One region of the Phyllobacterium sp. NPDC097923 genome, then DNA from elsewhere that is predicted to be linked to it. Evidence: predicted binding sites of a transcription regulator. Region 1 holds the regulator's gene; the other holds the start of a gene.

Region 1 (3,208 bases):
AAGATGGTGACGGCGCTGATCGGCCCGTCCGGTTGCGGCAAGTCGACCTTCCTGCGCTCGCTCAACCGCATGAACGACACGATCGAAGGCTGCAAGATCGGCGGCAAGATCACGCTCGATGATGAGGATATCTACAATCCGAAAATCGACGTGGTCGAGCTGCGCGCCCGGGTCGGCATGGTTTTCCAGAAGCCCAATCCGTTCCCGAAGTCCATTTTCGAGAACGTGGCCTATGGCCCGCGCATCCATGGTCTTGCCAAGAACCGGCACGAGCTGGAGGAAATCGTCGAGAAGAGCCTGCGCCGCGCCAGCCTGTTCGACGAGGTAAAGGACCGCCTGCATGAAGCCGGCACCGGCCTTTCCGGCGGCCAGCAGCAGCGCCTGTGCATCGCCCGCGCCATTGCCGTCAGCCCGGAAGTCATCCTGATGGACGAACCCTGCTCGGCGCTCGATCCGATTGCCACGGCAAAGGTCGAGGAGCTGATCGACGAACTGCGCCAGAACTACACCATCGTCATCGTCACCCATTCGATGCAGCAGGCGGCCCGCGTTTCGCAGCGCACCGCCATGTTCCATCTCGGAAATCTCGTCGAGGTGGGCGATACGGAAATGATGTTCACCAATCCGACGGAAAAGCGCACGCAGGACTACATCACCGGACGCTTCGGCTAATCACGGGAAACAGGGATAAGAATATGACCGAGTCGCAGCATACCGTCCGTTCCTATGACGACGAACTGAAGTTCCTGACGCACAAGATCGCCGAAATGGGCGGCCATGCCGAACGCATGGTCGAACAGGCCGTCACCGCCATGGTGAACTCCGACAACGCGCTGGCCCAGCGCGTCATTTCGGATGATCTCATCCTCGATGCCGGACAGCGCGAGATCGACGAAAAGGCCATCACCATCATCGGCAAGCGCCAGCCCATGGCGATCGATCTGCGTGAGATCATCGGTGCCATCCGCATTTCCTCCGACCTCGAACGGGTCGGCGACCTCGGCAAGAACATCGCCAAGCGGGTTGTCGCCGTTACCGATACACGCCAGACGCTGTCGGTCTATCGCGGCCTGCAGACCATCGCGGAACTCGCCCTGACGCAGCTCAAGGACGTGCTCGACGCCTATGCGACACGCTCCGTGCAGCAGGTCAACATCGTGCGCGAGCGCGATGACGAAATCGATGCGCTGTACACATCACTGTTCCGCGAACTCCTAACCTACATGATGGAAGACCCGCGCAACATCTCTGCCTGCACGCACCTTCTCTTCTGCGCCAAGAACATCGAGCGCATCGGAGACCATGCGACGAACATTGCTGAAACGGTCTACTACATCGTGACGGGTGCCCAGCTACCGGCCGAACGGCCCAAGGAAGACCAGACCCACAGCATCATCGTCGATGAAGCCAGACAGCCTTAAACAGAATCAGGATTCCAGCAATGGCGATCGCTCCCAAAATCACTGTTGTCGAAGACGAGGAAGCGCTCAGCGTCCTTCTCCGGTACAATCTTGAAGCCGAAGGCTATGTCGTCGAGACAATCGCACGCGGTGACGAGGCGGAAATTGCGCTGCGTGAAAAAGTGCCGGATCTGCTCATTCTCGACTGGATGCTGCCGGGCCTTTCCGGCATCGAACTCTGCCGCCGTCTGCGGGCGCGGCGCGAGACCGAAATCCTGCCGATCATCATGCTGACGGCGCGCGGCGAGGAGAGCGAGCGGGTGCGCGGCCTTGCCACCGGCGCCGATGACTACATGGTCAAGCCGTTCTCTACCCCGGAACTGCTTGCCCGCATCAAGGCCATGCTGCGCCGGGTCAATCCGAGCCTGCTGTCGCATGTGCTCAGCTTCGGCGACCTGAAGCTCGACCGCGAGCAGCACCGCGTGTTCCGCAAGGAACGTGAGCTGAAGCTCGGGCCGACCGAGTTCCGCCTGCTGGAATTCCTGATGCAGTCCCCCGGCCGGGTGTTCTCGCGCGGCCAGCTCCTCGACAATGTCTGGGGCGCTGACATCTATGTGGACGACCGTACCGTCGACGTGCATGTCGGGCGGCTGCGCAAGGCCATCAATATCGGCCGCTCGATCGATCCGATCCGCACCGTGCGCGGTGCTGGGTACTCGTTCGGGTAATCAGTGCCTGCGCGAGAGTTCGCGCGTCGCCCCTTCGATGCCCGCCAGGGTCATGGGATACATGCGATGCGCGAAAATCTTGCGGATCATCGCCGTCGAGGCGGTGTAGTCCCAGTACTGTTCCTTTGACGGATTGAGCCAGGCGGCGTTCTTCCAGTGGTCGAGCACCCGGGCGAGCCAGACCGCCCCGGCCTCCTGGTTCCAGTGTTCGACCGATCCGCCCGCATGGGAAACCTCGTAGGGCGCCATGGCGGCATCCCCGACGAAGATGACCTTGTAGTCCGGTCCGTATTTATGGATGAGATCGAGCGTCGGGATTTTTTCCGCGTGGCGGCGGCGGTTGTCCTTCCACACGCCCTCGTAGAGGCAATTGTGGAAGTAGAAATATTCCATGTGCTTGAATTCGGAGCGGACGGCGGAGAACAGTTCTTCTGCGATCCGGATATGTTCGTCCATGGAGCCGCCCACATCGAAGAACATCAGCAGCTTGACATGATTGCGCCGTTCGGGCCGCGTCTGGACATCGAGATAGCCGTGTTCGGCGGTTGACCTGATGGTGCCCGACAGGTCGAGCTCGTCATCGGCGCCTTCGCGCACCCAGCGGCGCAGCCGTTTGAGGGCAACCTTGATGTTGCGGGTGCCCAGCTCGACGCTGTCGTCGAAATTCCTGAATTCGCGCTTGTCCCACACCTTGACCGCACGGCGGTTGCGGCTTTCGTCCTGGCCGATGCGCACGCCTTCCGGATTGTAGCCATAGGCACCGAAGGGCGACGTTCCGGCCGTGCCGATCCATTTCGAGCCGCCCTGATGCCGGCCCTTCTGCTCCTCAAGCCGCTGGCGCAGGGTTTCCATCAGCTTGTCGAAACCGCCCAGTGCCTCGATCAGCTTTTTCTCTTCTTCGGTGAGGTGTTTTTCGGCCAGCCGGCGCAACCATTCCTCGGGCAGATTGGCAATGTCGATGCCGCTCTCGCCGCCGAGCAGTTCCAGCCCCTTGAACACGTGGCCGAAGACCTGATCGAAGCGGTCGAGATGGCGCTCGTCCTTCACCAGGGCGGAACGGGCGAGATAGTAGAACCCTTC
Region 2 (3,208 bases), on a different contig from region 1:
GCGGGCGAGTTCCTCGCCCTCCTTCTTGCCGGCGAACACGGCGTCGGGAAATTTGCGCTTCAGCTCATCCATATCCGGCCCGTCGCCGACGACAAGTTTTGTTCCCGGCAGATCCAGCGCCAGAAAGGCTTCAAGATTCTTTTCCGGCGCAACGCGGCCGACGCAGAGAAAGACGGGATGCGCGAGACCGAGATCGACATCCGCCTGCGGCCGGAACAGATCGCGGTCGACACCGCGCGTCCACACGCGCAACGTGTCGAAGCCGCGCTCGCTCAATTCCTCGTAGATAGACTGTGTCGGGACAAGGCAGGTCTCGGCGGCATTGTGGAACCGGCGCAGAAAGCCGTAGGTCCAGGCCAGCGGAATGGGCAGGCGCTCGCGCAGATATTCGGGAAAACGCGTATGAAAGCTGGTGGTGAAACGCCACTTGTTTTTCAGGCAGGCACGCCGCGCCATGATGCCGAGCGGGCCTTCCGTGGCGATATGCACGAAGGCGGGCTGCAGCGCCTCGATCCGGGCTTTCACCGCCGCAGGATAGGTCAATGCCAGGCGGATTTCCGGATAGGTGGGGCATGGCGCCGAAGGATAGTCCGCGGGTGAGATGATCGTCACCTCGACGCCCCGCGCCTCCATCTGCTCGCGCAATTGGGTCAGGGTGCGCACCACGCCATTGACCTGCGGATGCCAGGCATCGGAGACGATGACCAGCCGCTTCATCGGATCGATCTCTGCAGGAGACGCCATTCAGGCCGCATTCGCCGCCTTGGGACGCTTGTCCTCGAGTTTGACGACAGGCGCAAAGCCCGCCTTCTCCCCGATCAGATGCGTCCAGGAGATCAGTTCCATCTTGCCGTCATGATGCTCGACAATGGCGGTGCAGCTTTCAACCCAGTCGCCGGTGTTGATGTATTCGATGCCGTCGATTTCTTCGATGGTGGCGTGGTGGATATGGCCGCAGATGACGCCGTCGGCGCCGATGCGCCGGGCCTCGTCGGAAACGACGGTCTGGAAGGAACCGATGAAGTTGACGGCCTTCTTCACCCGGAATTTCGCCCAGGCGGAGAACGACCAGTAGCGCAGCCCGAGCATGCGCCGCACCTTGTTCATGATGGTGTTGATGGCCAGCGCCGCATCATAGGCCCAGTCGCCGAGATAGGCGATGTGGCGGGCATTGCGCACGACGACGTCGAACTGGTCGCCATGGATCACGAGGAATTTACGGCCGTCAGCGGTTTCGTGCATCGTGCGGTCCATGACCTCGATACCGCCGAAATGCGTACCCTGGAAATCGCGCAGGAATTCATCGTGGTTGCCGGCGATGTAGAGGATGCGCGCGCCCTTGCGGCTCTTGCGCAGAAGTTTCTGCACGATGTCGTTGTGCTCCTGCGGCCAGTGCCAGCTGCGGCGCAGACGCCATCCATCAACGATATCGCCGACCAGATAGATCGTATCCGCATCGTGATACTTCAGGAAGTCCAGAAGGAAGGTCGCCTTGGCGCCTTTGGAACCAAGATGCACATCGGACAAAAAGAGCGTGCGAAACTTACGTGTCTCTGGCTCAACCATGAGGCTGATCTCCGTTCAGCGCCGGTACGCATCGGTACCTCTGGTCTGACAGAAACCTGATTCATGTCACAGTCTTATGACGCCGCTAAAAAGTCTATGGTTTCCTGCGATAAACACTTGTAACAAAATGGACTTCATTTATGGCTCTTCGTGTCATTTATGCATGCTAAAAAGATTGAATCGCAAATCCCAAGTTGCGACCAGCCAATTTCCGGAGGATATTATCCATGGCCAAGGACAATTCGCCCAACCAGTCCGACCTCGAAGAAAGCGCCCTGTTTTACCACCGCTTTCCTCAGCCGGGTAAACTGGAAATCCAGGCGACGAAGCCGCTTGGAAATCAGCGCGATCTTGCCCTTGCCTATTCCCCCGGTGTCGCCGCGCCCTGCCTGGCCATTCATGAAAACCCCGCTACAGCCGCCGATTATACCAGCCGCGCCAATCTTGTGGCGGTCATCTCCAACGGCACTGCCGTCCTTGGCCTCGGCAATATCGGCCCCCTCGCCTCCAAGCCGGTGATGGAAGGCAAGGCGGTTCTCTTCAAGAAATTCGCCGACATCGACGTCTTCGACATCGAGATCGACGCGCAGGAGATCAACAAGATCGTCGATGTCGTTGCCGCGCTCGAACCCACCTTTGGCGGCATCAACCTCGAGGACATCAAGGCGCCGGAATGCTTTGACGTGGAGGAGATCCTGCGCGCCAGGATGAACATTCCGGTGTTCCATGACGACCAGCACGGCACGGCGATCATCGTCGCCGCAGCCATCCTCAACGGCATGGAGCTGGCCGGCAAGGATCTGTCCAAGGTCAAGATCGTGGCGTCCGGCGCCGGCGCGGCAGCGCTCGCCTGCCTCAACCTCCTGGTCAAGCTCGGTGCCAACCGCAAGAACATCTGGGTCTGCGATCTCGACGGCGTCGTCTATGACGGCCGCAACACGCTGATGGACCGCTGGAAATCCGTCTATGCCCAGAAGACTGACGCACGCGTGCTGGCCGATGTCATCGGCGGTGCCGACGTGTTCCTCGGCCTGTCCGCGGCAGGTGTCCTGAAGCCGGAACTTTTGAAGCAGATGGCGCCGAACCCGCTGATCATGGCGCTGGCAAATCCCAATCCGGAAATCATGCCGGAAGACGCACGCGCCGCACGCCCCGACGCCATGATCTGCACCGGACGCTCCGATTTCCCCAACCAGGTCAACAACGTCCTCTGCTTCCCCTATATTTTCCGCGGCGCGCTGGATTGCGGCGCACGGGCGATCAATGAGGAAATGAAGATGGCGGCGGTCAAGGCCATCGCGGCGCTCGCCCGCGAGGAGCCATCGGATGTGGCGGCTCGCGCCTATTCCGGCGAAACGCCGACCTTCGGCCCCAATTATCTCATTCCTTCGCCGTTCGATCCGCGCCTGATCCTGCGCATCGCGCCGGCCGTGGCCAAGGCGGCCATGGAAACCGGCGTTGCCGACCGCCCCATCGAGGATTTCGAGGTCTATCTCGACAAGCTGAACCGCTTTGTCTTCCGCTCCGGCCTGATCATGAAGCCGATCTTCACCGCAGCGCGGACCGCCGAGAAGAAGCGGGTGATCTATTCCGACGGCGAAGACGAGCGGGTTCTGCGCGCGGCACAGGTGGTGCTTGAGGA

Evidence for each region. Region 1 encodes PhoB, which activates phosphate uptake and scavenging genes when phosphate is short. Its sites were predicted from a motif close to TGTCATNNANCTGTCAT; they were not measured.
Region 2: the regulator PhoB is predicted to act here: its motif matches at 1,632-1,648, upstream of ACIQWS_RS10635 (UDP-2,3-diacylglucosamine diphosphatase).

What each region holds. Positions count from the first base shown of each region.
Region 1 is NZ_JBIWBL010000002.1:520,446-523,653, forward strand. It holds gene pstB (phosphate ABC transporter ATP-binding protein PstB) at 1-672, shown strand, start outside; gene phoU (phosphate signaling complex protein PhoU) at 696-1,421, shown strand; gene phoB (phosphate regulon transcriptional regulator PhoB) at 1,442-2,128, shown strand; gene ACIQWS_RS14950 (VWA domain-containing protein) at 2,129-3,208, opposite strand, start outside.
Region 2 is NZ_JBIWBL010000001.1:2,093,464-2,096,671, forward strand. It holds gene ACIQWS_RS10630 (glycosyltransferase family 4 protein) at 1-717, opposite strand, end outside; gene ACIQWS_RS10635 (UDP-2,3-diacylglucosamine diphosphatase) at 745-1,566, opposite strand; gene ACIQWS_RS10640 (NADP-dependent malic enzyme) at 1,794-3,208, shown strand, end outside.